2 regions of the Streptomyces sp. NPDC057939 genome follow, and region 2 is predicted to be linked to the other one. Evidence: predicted binding sites of a transcription regulator. Region 2 holds the regulator's gene; the other holds the start of a gene.
The links. Region 2 encodes HrcA, which represses chaperone genes, less so after heat shock. Its sites were predicted from a motif close to TTNGCACTCNGNNNNNCNGAGTGCNAA; they were not measured.
Positions count from the first base shown of each region.

Region 1: the regulator HrcA is predicted to act here: its motif matches at 2,042-2,068, upstream of groL (chaperonin GroEL).

Region 1 covers NZ_JBHVPG010000015.1:46,947-54,021, reverse strand. The annotation lists gene thrC (threonine synthase) at 1-932, shown strand, start outside; gene ACFVS6_RS18680 (ubiquitin-like small modifier protein 1) at 967-1,242, shown strand; gene ACFVS6_RS18675 (cold-shock protein) at 1,674-1,880, shown strand; gene groL (chaperonin GroEL) at 2,234-3,856, shown strand; gene ACFVS6_RS18665 (GNAT family N-acetyltransferase) at 4,010-4,438, opposite strand; gene ACFVS6_RS18660 (phosphoribosylanthranilate isomerase) at 4,640-5,248, shown strand; gene ACFVS6_RS18655 (S41 family peptidase) at 5,397-6,788, opposite strand.
Region 2 covers NZ_JBHVPG010000061.1:5,524-12,598, forward strand. The annotation lists gene ACFVS6_RS37470 (ribonuclease Z) at 1-796, opposite strand, end outside; gene ACFVS6_RS37475 (histidine triad nucleotide-binding protein) at 800-1,159, opposite strand; gene ACFVS6_RS37480 (16S rRNA (uracil(1498)-N(3))-methyltransferase) at 1,296-2,039, opposite strand; gene ACFVS6_RS37485 (nitronate monooxygenase) at 2,036-3,127, opposite strand; gene dnaJ (molecular chaperone DnaJ) at 3,284-4,420, opposite strand; gene hrcA (heat-inducible transcriptional repressor HrcA) at 4,421-5,437, opposite strand; gene ACFVS6_RS37500 (MBL fold metallo-hydrolase) at 5,641-6,372, shown strand; gene ACFVS6_RS37505 (DUF3097 domain-containing protein) at 6,401-7,075, shown strand, end outside.

The DNA.
Region 1 (7,075 bases), on a different contig from region 2:
CCGGCAACCCGACGCACTCCTTCAAGGACCGCGTCGTGGCCATCGCCGTCGAGGCCGCCCGCGCCTTCGGCTTCACCACCCTCTCCTGCTCCTCCACCGGCAACCTGGCCGGCGCCGTCGGCGCCGCGGCCGCCCGCGCCGGCTTCCGTTCCTGCGTGTTCATCCCGCACGACCTGGAGCAGGGCAAGGTCGTCATGGCCGGTGTCTACGGTGGCGACCTCGTCGGCATCGAGGGCAACTACGACGACGTCAACCGCTTCTGCTCCGAGCTCATCGGCGACCCGCTGGGCGAGGGCTGGGGCTTCGTCAACGTCAACCTGCGCCCCTACTACGGCGAGGGCTCCAAGACCCTGGCGTACGAGATCTGCGAGCAGCTCGGCTGGCGACTGCCCGACCAGATCGTCATCCCGATCGCGTCCGGCTCCCAGCTGACGAAGATCGACAAGGGCCTGCAGGAGCTGATCAAGCTCGGCCTCGTCGAGGACAAGCCGTACAAGATCTTCGGCGCCCAGGCCGAGGGCTGCTCCCCGGTGTCGACCGCCTTCAAGGCCGGTCACGACGTGGTCCGCCCGCAGAAGCCGAACACCATCGCCAAGTCCCTCGCGATCGGCAACCCGGCCGACGGCCCGTACGTCCTGGACATCGCCCGGCGCACCGGCGGCTACGTCGAGGACGTCAACGACACCCAGGTCGTCGAGGCCATCAAGATCCTCGCGCAGACCGAGGGCATCTTCGCCGAGACCGCGGGCGGCGTCACCGTCGGCGTGACGAAGAAGCTGATCGAGAACGGGCAGCTCGACCCGACGCTGACCACCGTGATCCTGAACACCGGCGACGGCCTCAAGACCCTGGAGGCGGTGGCCGCGGACAGCGGCCAGACCGCCACCATCCGCCCGAGCCTGGACGCGTTCCGCGCCGCCGGCCTGGCCTGATCCTCCCCCCGACACCCGGAAAGGCGGTAGCGCCATGAGCGTCAACGTCCGCATCCCCACCATCCTGCGCACCTACACCGGCGGCGTCGCCGAGGTTCCCGCCGAGGGCGCGACCCTGGCCGAGGTCATCGACTCCCTGGAGAAGAACCACCCGGGCATCGCCGCGCGCGTCCTGGACGACCAGGGCAAGCTGCGCCGCTTCGTGAACGTCTACGTCAACGACGACGACGTGCGCTTCGAGGGCGGGCTGCAGACGGCGACGCCCGACGGCGCCGGCGTCTCGATCATCCCGGCCGTCGCCGGCGGCTGATCGTCCCGGACGGGCCGTCGATCGTCACCCGCGGGCGACGGCCGGCGCCCCCCGATTTTCTGAATTGCCCCTTCCGCCAATAAGCGGAGGGGGCAATTCTGCTTGATTGATAGCGGTAGAGTTGGGGAAGTCCCCTCCGCTGTTCTTGCCCGCCGCATATGAGCGGGGCCGGGGAGGGTTGACATTGAGTCAACATGTGCGCGCGCTATGGGGCTTTGGCGTGGATTGTCAGGCCCGAGTTGCCCAGGAATATGCCAAATTTTCACTCTATTTCAATGTTTTCGCGTGTCCAGAATTCTCGTCGGATTGACCTGTTGCAGACAGCAGCGGTGCGGATACATTCAGCCCCGGTCGAGGCGTTCCGGCGCAAGTTCTGACCCGGGTCCGCGAAGTGCGGACCTGCGCAAGGGCCAGTAATAGGGGAGTTAGGCATGGCTCAGGGCACCGTCAAGTGGTTCAACGCGGAGAAGGGCTACGGCTTCATCGCGGTCGACGGTGGCGCGGATGTGTTCGTCCACTACAGCGCCATCCAGATGGACGGGTACCGCACCCTTGAAGAGGGTCAGCGGGTCGAGTTCGAGATCTCGCAGGGCCAGAAGGGCCCGCAGGCGGACATGGTCAAGCTCGCTGCCGGCTGAGTCCCAAGCGCGATCGACCACCGACGCACTCACACACGAGGGGCCCACATCCCGGACACGGGGATGCGGGCCCCTCGTGCGTGTCGGCCCCGGGACCCTTGCGGCGCCCGGCCCGCGCCCCGCCGCGGACCCCGGCGCCGGGCCCGCGTTGGTCGAAGCCGCTTGCACTCGCGGGGGTCGAGTGCTAATCATTGGCGTTAGCACTCTCCAGGTGAGAGTGCTACTAAGACGAGGACCGGGCCGGTGAGGCCCGCAGGGTCCGGCGGGAAGGAACCGCCGGGTCCGCAGGCCGTCCGTCGCGGGCGCGGGCGCGGTCCGGAGCAATCCACCCCTGTCCGGGAGGACCACTTCAGATGGCCAAGATCATTGCGTTCAACGAGGAGGCCCGGCGCGGTCTCGAGCGTGGGATGAACCAGCTCGCCGATGCCGTCAAGGTCACCCTTGGCCCCAAGGGTCGCAACGTCGTCCTTGAGAAGAAGTGGGGCGCCCCCACGATCACCAACGATGGTGTCTCCATCGCCAAGGAGATCGAGCTTGAGGACCCGTACGAGAAGATCGGCGCAGAGCTGGTCAAGGAAGTCGCCAAGAAGACGGACGACGTCGCCGGCGACGGTACGACCACTGCCACCGTGCTCGCCCAGGCTCTCGTCCGCGAGGGTCTGCGCAACGTAGCCGCCGGCGCCAACCCGATGGCCCTCAAGCGCGGCATCGAGAAGGCCGTCGAGGCCGTCTCCGCCGCCCTGCTGTCGCAGGCCAAGGATGTCGAGACCAAGGAGCAGATCGCTTCGACGGCCTCCATCTCCGCCGCCGACACCCAGATCGGCGAGCTCATCGCCGAGGCGATGGACAAGGTCGGCAAGGAAGGCGTCATCACGGTCGAGGAGTCGCAGACCTTCGGCCTGGAGCTTGAGCTCACCGAGGGCATGCGCTTCGACAAGGGCTACATCTCGGCGTACTTCGCCACCGACATGGAGCGCATGGAGTCGTCCCTCGACGACCCGTACATCCTGATCGTCAACTCCAAGATCGGCTCGGTCAAGGACCTGCTGCCGCTCCTGGAGAAGGTCATGCAGTCCGGCAAGCCGCTGCTGATCATCGCCGAGGACGTCGAGGGCGAGGCCCTGTCGACCCTGGTCGTCAACAAGATCCGTGGCACCTTCAAGTCCGTCGCCGTCAAGGCCCCGGGCTTCGGCGACCGCCGCAAGGCCATGCTCGGTGACATCGCCATCCTCACGGGCGGCACGGTCATCTCCGAGGAGGTCGGCCTCAAGCTGGAGAACGCCGGTCTCGACCTGCTCGGCCGCGCCCGCAAGGTCGTCATCACCAAGGACGAGACCACCATCGTCGACGGTGCCGGTGACAGCGACCAGGTCCAGGGTCGCGTCAACCAGATCCGCGCCGAGATCGAGAACTCCGACTCGGACTACGACCGCGAGAAGCTCCAGGAGCGCCTCGCGAAGCTGGCCGGCGGCGTGGCCGTCATCAAGGCCGGTGCCGCGACCGAGGTCGAGCTCAAGGAGCGCAAGCACCGCATCGAGGACGCCGTTCGCAACGCGAAGGCGGCCGTCGAAGAGGGCATCGTCGCCGGTGGTGGCGTGGCCCTGCTCCAGGCCTCCTCGGTCTTCGAGAAGCTGGAGCTCACCGGTGACGAGGCGACCGGCGCCAACGCCGTGAAGCTCGCGCTGGAGGCCCCGCTCAAGCAGATCGCCGTCAACGGTGGTCTTGAGGGTGGCGTCGTGGTCGAGAAGGTGCGCAACCTGCAGATCGGTTGGGGCCTGAACGCCGCGACCGGCGAGTACGTCGACATGATCGCCGAGGGCATCATCGACCCGGCGAAGGTCACCCGTTCCGCGCTGCAGAACGCGGCGTCGATCGCGGCCCTCTTCCTCACCACCGAGGCCGTCATCGCCGACAAGCCCGAGAAGGCCGGTGCCCCCGCGGGCGGCGGCATGCCGGGCGGTGACATGGACTTCTGATCGGCCCCTGGCTGATCGGCTGTTCTCGAACGAGGGCGGCACCCCCACGGGGGTGCCGCCCTCGGGCGTTTCCGCGTTCGGCGGCGGGCCGGGCCGGGCCGGTCCGGGACGGGTCCGGCCCGGCCGGGGCGGGTCAGGTCAGATCACGCCGGGTCAGGTCAGGGACTTGAGGAGCCAGACGTCCTCGTGTGCGGCGGGGAAGCCGGGGACGCGGGCGACCTCCCGGTAGCCGTGGCGGGCGTAGAAGGCCGGGGCCTGGAAGGTGAACGAGGAGACCAGGATGCTCACGCAGCCCCGCCGACGGGCCTCCTCCTCGGCCGCCGCCAGCAGTTCGGCACCCCGGCCGTCGCCCCGGCTGTCCTCGCGGACCCAGGTCATGCCGATGCCCGCGCGGTCGCCCCAGCTCCAGCCGGAGAGCCCCGCGACGAGGCCACCGTCCGCGTCGGTGATCCGCACGGTGAACTCGGACTGCTCGTGGCCCGCCGTCGCCGCCTGGTTGAAGGCGTCCAGCTCCTTGCTGAGCCGCGCGTCGAGCTCGGAGTCCGCGCCGGCCGTGATGATGTCCACCCCGTTGTCGTTCATGGCGTCATTGTGCGGGCCGGAGGGGCTCCGGGCCGATCGGTTTTGCGGCCGCCCCGGCCTCGGGAGCCGGCGCTGTCGGCGACGCGGCCCAACGGCTTCGGGACCCGCAGGCCCTCACCGAGGGCGACGGTGGTGCGGAGCCGGGAGCCCGGTGGTCGGGACGGGGCGGCGCGGGGGCGGCGGGTTTGGTTGGATCGGGGCATGAGCGAACGCAGTGTGCCCTTCGTCAAGATCTGTGGCCTGAAGACCGCCCACGACGTCGAGGTGGCCGTCGCCGCCGGGGCGGACGCCGTCGGCTTCGTCCTCGCCCCGGGCAGCCCCCGCACGGTCGACGCCGCCACGGCGCGGGACCTCGCGGCGGGGGTTCCGGACGGGGTGCTCACCGTCGGGGTGTTCCGGCGCCAGTCGGTCGGGGAGGTGCGCCGGCTCACCGAGGAGAGCGGTGTGCGCGCCGTGCAGCTCCACGGGGACGAGGGCCCGGAGTACTACGAGGAACTCCGCGCGCCCGGCCGGACGCTGGTCCGGGCCACCGCCGAGCACGTCGAGCGGTGCGGGGAGCTGGGGGAGGACCTGTTGCTGCTCGACGCCCCGGACCCGGGCTCCGGCAAGCCCTGGAACTGGGGCTCGACGGAGTTCACGGCGCCCGAGGGGCGGTGGCTGCTGGCCGGCGGGCTCACCCCGGCCAACGTCCGGGAGGCCGTCGCGGCGACGGGCGCGTGGGGCGTGGACGTGTCCAGCGGCGTCGAGCGGGAACGCGGGGTCAAGTCCCCGGATCTGATCCGCGCCTTCGTGGAGGCGGCCCGGGGCTGAACCCGCGCTGTTGGGGCGTGTCGGCGAACTCCCCTCCGCCTCGCGGGCGACGACGGGAGCGCGTGCGGACACCGCGCGGCGGACGGGAGTTCGCCGACGGTCCTGGGGCGTGTTCCAGAAGTCCCGCCCGGCCCGCCGGCGCCCGGCGCTACTTCTGGAACACGCCTTGGCGGCGTCCGAGTGCCGTGACGGCCGTGTCGAAGGCGGTGTCGCGGTTGTGGGCGAACTCCTCCTCGGTGAAGACGGGTGTCCGCAGGTGCGGGGGGATCCCGGTGCCGTCGAAGGTCGTTCCGGTGCGGGTGAGGTACTCCTCGTTGGGCAGCCGGATCGTCATGCCGTTCGGGAGCGAGCGGACCATGACGTCGGAGAAGACGCCCTGGGTGGCCTCGCCGACGCGGAAGGTCCGGCCGGGCCGGTCGATGAGGGCCTGGGTGAAGCCCTCGCCCGCGCTGAACGTCGTCGGGGAGGTGAGCACGGCGACGGGGCCGGTGTAACGGGGAGAGTTCCGGTCCGGCTCCACGCGTACGGCTTGCGGCGGGGTGTGGCGGGTGCGCTTGCTGTAGGCGGTGTACGGGGTGTCGGTCAGGCGTCCGGCGAGGCGCAGGCCCAGGGCGTCCTCGCCGCCGCCGTTGACCCGTACGTCGAGGACGAGCCCCCGGAGGGAGGCCGTGCGGGCGGGGGTGAGGACGGTGTCCAGGGCCCGGTCCAGCTCGGCGAGCTGGGCGGCGTACGTCGGGTCCTGGTCGTCGTAGTCGTTGAAGCCGGCGATCCGCAGGTAGCCCTTTCCGTCGGGCAGGTCCGCGTACGAGATCTGCCCGTTCGCGAACTCCTGCGGCCTCACGCCGCCGAGGTCCCGCCGGATGACGTGCTCCTTGGCCGCCGGTTCCAGGGCCTCGGGGTCGGGGTGCGTGCCGGGCCGGGTCCGGTGGAAGAGGCGGCCCTTCCCGTCGGTGACGGCGACGTGGGCGTCGTACAGGGGGGCCAGCACGTCGGAGAAGAGGGCGAAGAGTTCCTCCCGGGGCGTGTCCGGGCGGACCTCGGGGCGGCGGGCGTCCCGGACGGCGCGCCAGTCGACGCCCTTGGCCGCGAAGAACGGGTAGTTCTCCTCGAAGGTCTGCCAGAAGACGTCGAAGGCCGTCAACGAGTCCTCGGGGAGCTCGTGTTCGCACGTCCCGGGCAGTGCGGCGATCCGCCGCAGCGTGCGGTCGCCCGCGGCGCCGGCGATGTGCAGCGTGCCGTGGTCGCCCCGGGCTCCGCGGGTGCGGACGGTGCGGACGGTACCGTTTTCGGCGCGGTAGACGCCCGGGGCGGTGCGCCGGGCCTCGTCGTCGGGTGCGCAGCTGATCGCGGTGGTCTGGTACTCGCGCAGTCGGCCGTCCGCGATGTGCAGGACGGCGCCGTAACCGTCCACGCGCCAGAAGCCGTCGACCGTGGAACCGGCGGTGGCCGGGACGCTGCCGGTAGCTCCGTCCGGCGCGCCCGTGGCGGTTGCCGTCGCGGCGGCGGGTGCGGTCGCCGCGGCGGCGAGGGCCAGCGCCATCGCCACCGTCACGGCCCCGGGCCTGCCGGCCCCCTTCGGCCTCTCGCGGCCCTTCGTCCTCTTCGGCCCCGTCGGTCGCATCCGTTTCCCCCTGTTGGTCGTGCCGTTCCGGGCGAGTCGCCCGGAAGGCCCAGGAGATGATCATGGTCGGGTCCGTCCGTGGGGGACATCCGGCGGACCGGAGGGTCGGCCGGGGGTTGTCCCCCCGGCCGGCCGGCCCGTCGGGTCCGATCCCTTGATCCTCGCGGATGGTGTGTTAGGTTCATTCTGTAGTGATCGTTACTGAA
Region 2 (7,075 bases):
GCTGCGAGAAGTGCGTCAGGACCAGGTGCCGGACGCCCGCGTCCCGCGCCACCCGGGCGGCCTGACCGGCGGTGAGGTGTCCGTGGTCGGTGGCGAGCCGCTCGTCGGCCGCCAGGAACGTCGACTCGATCACCAGCATGTCGCAGCCTTCCGCCAGTTCGTCCACCCCGGAGCACAGCCGGGTGTCCATGACGAAGGCGAACCGCTGACCGGCCCGGTGTTCGCTGACGTCGTCGAGACCGACCCCGTCCAGCCGCCCCTCCCGCTGGATGCGCCCGACGTCCGGCCCCTTGATCCCGTGGCGCGCGAGCAGCTCGGGCACCATCCGGCGTCCGTCCGGCTCCGTGATCCGGTAGCCGAAGGACTCCACCGGGTGCGAGAGCAACCGCGCCTCCAGGACGTACGAGGGCCCGTGCGCGAGCACCCCGTCCCGGGACACCGGCTCCTCGGCGAGCGCCACCGTCTCCCGGTAGGCGGTCGCGTACCGGAGCCGGTCGAAGAACTTCTGCCCGGAGGCCGGGTAGTGCGCGGTGACCGGGTGCGGGACCTGGTCCAGGTTGATGCGCTGGATCACCCCGGCCAGGCCGAGGCTGTGGTCGCCGTGGAAGTGCGTGACGCAGATCCGGTTGATGTCGTGCGCGGCGACCCCGGCCCGCAGCATCTGCCGCTGCGTGCCCTCGCCCGGGTCGAAGAGGATGCCCTCGCCGTCCCAGCGCAACAGGTAGCCGTTGTGGTTGCGGTGGCGGGTGGGAACCTGGCTGGCGGTGCCGAGCACCACGAATTCGCGTACGGACACGACTTATCCCGGGGGCCATTCGAGGCCGCGGCCGCCGAGGACGTGCGCGTGCGCGTGGAAGACGGTCTGGCCGGCGCCGGCGCCCGTGTTGAGGACGATCCGGTAGCCGAGCTCCTCGATCTTCTCGTCGGCGGCGACCCGTCCGGCCTCGGCCAGTACGTCGGCCGCGATGCCCGGCTCGGCGGCCGCGAGGGAGGCCGCGTCGGGGTAGTGCGCCTTGGGGATGACCAGGACGTGGGTCGGCGCCTGCGGGTTGATGTCCCGGAAGGCGATGGTCGTCCCGGTCTCCCGGACGACGGTCGCCGGCACGGCGCCCGCGACGATCTTGCAGAACAGGCAGTCCGCCTGCGGTTCCCCGGCCATTGCTGCGCCTCCCGTGACGTTGATCGGTCCGGGCATCGTAGCCGCCCCGACGACGGGAACGGCCCGGTCCGCCGGAGATCCGCCGGAGCCCGCCCCGGCCCGCGCGGAGCGGGGCCCGGGGAGGTGCGGGGGGGGCTCAGGACCAGCGGCCGGTGCGCGCCAGGAGGACCGCGGCCGCGGCCGTGCCGGCGGTGGAGGTGCGCAGGACGCTGCGGCCCAGTCGGTAGGGCCGGGCTCCGGCCTGCGCGAAGGCGGCCAGTTCCTCGGGCGAGACCCCGCCCTCGGGGCCGACGACGAGGACGACGGAGCCCGATTCGGGCAGCGGGGCCGTCGCGAGGGCGTCGGAGGCGGCGTCGCGGTCCTCGTGGAGCACCATGGCCAGGTCGGCCTCGGCGAGCAACGCGGCGACCTGCTTCGTGGACAGCGCCTCGGCCACCTCGGGGAAGCGGACGCGGCGGGACTGCTTGCCGGATTCCCGGGCGGTGGCCCGCCACTTGGCCAGGGACTTGGCGCCGCGGTCGCCGCGCCACTGGGTGATGCAGCGCGAGGCCTGCCAGGGGACGATCGCGTCCACGCCGGTCTCGGTCATCGTCTCGACGGCGACCTCTCCACGGTCCCCCTTGGGCAGGGCCTGGACCACCGTGATGCGGACGGCCGGTTCGGCCTCCTCGGACACCTCCGCGACGGAGACGACGAGCCGGTCCTTGCCCTCGGCCGACTTCACGACGGCCTCGGCCCAGCGGCCCCGGCCGTCGGTGAGGACGACCTCCTCGCCCGGGTTCAGCCGCTTCACGGACACGGCGTGCCGGCCTTCGGGGCCGTCCAGTACGAACTCGGACCCCGCGGGGACCTCCTCGACCACGAACACGGGGGCCGTCATGACGCTCTCCTCATCTGCAACACCTTCAACGAGCTCTGCGCCTGGGCCAGTTCGGCCGCCAGCACCTCCACCAGGTCCCCTGCCGGCATCACCCGTGCCAGCCGGTGCCCCTGCCCGGCCCACAGGGACATGCCCTGGGGGTCACCCGCGGCGGCGGCGGCCTTGCGCAGCCCCGAGGTCATGTGGTGGACCTGCGGGTAGGCGGCCGGGGCGTACGGTCCGTGCTCGCGCATGAACCGGTTGACGAGGCCCCGGGCCGGGCGGCCCGAGAAGGCCCGGGTGAGTTCCGTGTGGGCGAACAGGGGGTCCGTCAGGGCCTTCTTGTGCAGCGGGTGCGCGCCGGACTCCGGACAGGCGAGGAAGGCCGTGCCGAGCTGCGCCGCCTCCGCGCCGGCCGCGAGGAGCGCGGCGATCTGCGCGCCGCGCATGAGGCCGCCCGAGGCGATGAGGGGGAGGGTGACCGCCTCCCGTACCTGGGCGACCAGGGCGAGCAGGCCGACGGCGGCGGTGCCGTCGGTCTGCGGGTCGTCGCGGTAGGTGCCCTGGTGGCCGCCGGCCTCGACGCCCTGGACGCAGAGGGCGTCGGCGCCGGCTTCCTGCGCGGCGCGGGCCTCGTCGACGGAGGTGACGGTGACGATGCCGTAGGTGCCCGCCTTGCGCAGCCGGGTGAACACGGCGGGCGCGGGACAGCCGAAGGTGAAGGAGACGACCGCGACGGGGTCGTCGAGGAGGATCGCGAGTTTGGCCTCGTAGCCGTCGTCGCAGGTCCCGATGATGTCCTCCTCGGCGAGGGAGACCTCGTACCAGCTGGCCTCCCCGGCGAGCTGCCCGCGGTACGCCTCGACGGCGGCCGGGTCGACGTAGCCGTTCTGCGGCATGAACAGGTTCACGCCGAAGGGGCGGCGGGTGAGCCCGCGCGTCTGCTTGATCTCCTGGTACATGCCGTCGGCCGTCTTGTAGCCGCCCGCGAGGAAGCCCAGCCCGCCGGCCTCGCACACGGCGGCCGCCAGGGGCGGGCAGGAGGCGCCGCCCGCCATGGGAGCCTGCACGATCGGGTACGGGGAGAGACCGTTCGGTGCGGAGGACATGGACTGCATCGTGCCACGTCCCGACCACCGGGCCGAATCACGGCATTCGCCTGGCATAGTCCGCTTCCCGGGGGCCCCGAACGGATCCCCGGGAACGCGCGGGAGCCCGGTCCGGGATGACCCCGGGCCGGGCTCCTGCGTGCTGTCGCGGGCCGCTCAGCGGCCGTTGAACGCGTCCTTCAGGCGACTGAACAGGCCCTGCTGGCCGGGCGCGAACTGCCCCGTGGGCCGCTCCTCGCCGCGCAGCTTCGCGAGCTGGCGCAGCAGTTCCTCCTGCTGGGCGTCGAGCTTGCTCGGGGTGGTCACCTCGACGTGGACGATGAGGTCCCCCCGGCCGCCGCCGCGCAGGTGCGTGACGCCGCGCCCGTGCAGCGGGATCGACTGGCCGGACTGGGTGCCGGGCCGGATGTCGATCTCCTCCATGCCGTCCAGGGTCTCCAGCGGGCACTTGGTGCCGAGGGAGGCCGCTGTCATCGGGATCGTGACCGTGCAGTGCAGGTCGTCACCGCGCCGTTGGAAGGTGGCGTGGGGAAGCTCGTGGATCTCCACGTAGAGGTCGCCGGCGGGGCCGCCGCCGGGGCCGACCTCACCCTCGCCCGCGAGCTGGATCCGGGTGCCGTTCTCGACGCCGGCGGGGATCTTCACCGTCAGGTTGCGACGGGAACGGACCCGGCCGTCGCCCGCGCACTCGGCGCACGGGGTGGGGACCACGGTGCCGAAGCCCTGGCACTGGGGGCAGGGGCGCGAGGTCATGACCTGGCCCAGGAAGGACCGGGTGACCTGCGAGACCTCGCCGCGGCCGCGGCACATGTCGCACGTCTGCGCGGAGGTGCCGGGTGCGGCGCCCTCACCGGAGCAGGTGGTGCAGACGATGGCCGTGTCGACCTGGATGGGCTTGGTCGTCCCGAAGGCCGCCTCGTCCAGTTCCAGGTCCAGGCGGATCATGGCGTCCTGGCCCCGGCGGGTCCGCGAGCGCGGTCCGCGCTGCTGGGACTGGCCGAAGAAGGCGTCCATGATGTCGGAGAAGTTGCCGAAGCCACCGGCTCCGAAGCCGCCCGCCCCGCCACCGCCACCGGAGGAGAGGGGGTCACCACCCAGGTCGTGGACCTGCTTCTTCTGCGGGTCCGAGAGGACCTCGTAGGCGGCGTTGATCTCCTTGAAGCGCTCTTGCGTCTTGGGATCGGGATTGACATCCGGGTGCAGCTCGCGGGCGAGCCGCCGGAATGCCTTCTTGATCTCGTCCTGCGATGCGTCGCGGCGCACGCCGAGTACGGCGTAGTAGTCCGTGGCCACTTACGACTCCGCCAGGATCTGTCCGACGTAACGTGCCACTGCGCGTACCGCTCCCATCGTTCCGGGGTAGTCCATGCGGGTCGGTCCGACCACGCCGAGTTTGGCGACTGCCTCGCCGCCCGAACCGTAGCCGACGGAGACGACCGACGTGGAGTTGAGCCCCTCGTAGGCGTTCTCGTGACCGATCCGTACCGCCATCCCCGACTCCCCTGCCTCGCCCAGCAGCTTGAGCAGCACGACGTGCTCCTCCAGCGCTTCGAGCACCGGCCTGATCGTCAAGGGAAAATCATGTCCGAAGCGAGTGAGGTTGGCGGTGCCGCCGATCATCAGCCGCTCCTCCGCCTCCTCCTCCAGCGTTTCGAGGAGGGTGTCGAGGACGGCCTTGACCGTCACCCGGTCCTCGGTCTCGAACGACTCCGGAAGGTCCTGCACGAGCTGCGGCACGTCGGTGAACCGACGGCCGACGACCCGGCTGTTCAGCCGCGCCCGCAGGTCGGCCAGGGAGTTCTCCCCGAAGGGCGTCTGGCAGTCCACGAGCCGCTGCTCGACCCGCCCGGTGTCCGTGATCAGTACGAGCATCAGCCGGGCCGGGGCCAGGGAGAGCAGCTCGACGTGCCGGACGGTGGAACGGGTCAGGGACGGGTACTGGACGACGGCGACCTGGCGGGTGAGCTGCGCGAGGAGGCGCACCGTGCGGCCCACCACGTCGTCGAGGTCGACGGCACCGTCGAGGAAGTTCTGGATGGCCCTGCGCTCGGGCGTCGACAGCGGTTTGACCCCCGCCAGTTTGTCGACGAAGAGGCGGTAGCCCTTGTCCGTGGGGATCCGGCCGGCGCTGGTGTGGGGTTGGGCGATGTAGCCCTCCTCCTCCAGCACGGCCATGTCGTTGCGCACGGTCGCCGGGGATACGCCGAGGCGGTGCCGCTCGGTGAGCGCCTTGGAACCGACCGGTTCCTCCGTCCCGACGTAGTCCTGGACGATGGCGCGCAGTACCTCGAGCCTGCGTTCACTGAGCATCGCGCACACCTCCGGATGCGGTCGTATCGGTCGGTCCCGGTCGGTCGTCGATCGGTCCCGGGTCCGGCTTCGGTCGGTATTCGGTCCGGCCTGGTCGGCCGTGGCCGGCACTCTGCGCGTGCGAGTGCCAGAGATGCCCCGGTCAGTGTACGGCCGGGTGGTACGCGGCGGGCAAGGGCGGCCCGTCAGGGTAGCGTCGCGCCATGGACGTACGTTGGGAAGAGGCGGGCTGGGAACGGCTCACCGGACGGGCCGGCCGGCGCCGCCTTCCGGTGTGGGACTGCACGGTGGGACTGGTGGTGGGGGACGAGTCGGTCCTCCTGATCGACCCGGGTTCCTCCGTACGGGAGGGCGCCGAGGTGCGCGCCGAGGCGGAGCGCCTGACGGGCCGCCGCGTGACCCATATCGCATTCACGCACGGACATTTCGACCACGTGATGGGCGCGCCCGCGTTCCCCGGGGCCGAGGTCTTCGGAGCGGTCGGCCTGGAGCGGCTGCTGGCCCCGGCGAGGGGCCGCGAGGAGCTGCGGGCGAGCGCGGTCCGCAACGGACTGGCCGAGGACGAGGCCGCCGAGGCCGCCGAGCTCCTGCGGGCGCCGGGGCACCTGGTGTCGGGCGAGTGGACGCTGGAGCTGGGCGGGGTGCAGGTGCTGCTGGCCAACCTGGGTCCCGCGCACTCGCAGCACGACCTGACCGTCTTCGTGCCGGGCGAGCGGGAGGTGGTGTTCTGCGGGGACATCGTCGAGGAGTCCGGCGAACCCCAGGCCGGCCGGGACGCGGTCCCGGGACAGTGGCCCGCCGCCCTGGACCGGCTGCTGTCCCTCGGCGGGGACGACGCCGTGTACGTGCCGGGTCACGGAGCGCTGGTCACGGCCGACTTCGTACGTGAGCAACGCGCCACACTGGCGGCCCGGTTCGGCGTGTCGGAGGCGTGAGCGGTCCGGCTCTCCTACGCTCGGCCGGATGCGCGAGTACTCCCCCGACCTGACCCCGCAGTGGAAGCGTCCCCGGGCGGTGCCCCAGGTACCGGCGGACCCCGGCCTGGTGGTCGAGGTGGCGGGCGGTGACTTCTGCGGCGCGGTCGTCGAGTGCGAGGCCGGCACGGTGACCCTGGAGGACCGCTTCGGCAAGCGCCGGGCCTTCCCCCTGGAGCCGGCCGGCTTCCTGCTGGAGGGCGCCACGGTGACCCTGGTCCGGGCCTCGCGGGCGCCGGCCGCGCCCGCCCGCACCGCGTCGGGCTCGGTGGCCGTCCCCGGGGCCCGGGCCCGGGTGGCCCGCGCCGGACGGATCTACGTCGAGGGCCGGCACGACGCGGAGCTCGTGGAGCGGGTCTGGGGCGACGACCTGCGCATCGAGGGCGTGGTCGTGGAGTACCTGGAGGGCGTCGACGACCTGCCCGCCGTGGTGGCGGAGTTCGACCCGGCTCCGGACGCCCGCCTGGGCGTCCTGGTGGACCACCTGGTTCCGGGCTCGAAGGAGTCCCGGATCGCGGCGGCGGTGACCGGCGCGGACGTCCTGGTCGTGGGCCACCCGTACGTGGACGTCTGGCAGGCGGTGAAGCCGTCGGCGCTGGGCATCCCGGCCTGGCCCGTGGTGCCGCGCGGCCAGGACTGGAAGACGGGCGTCTGCCGCGCCCTG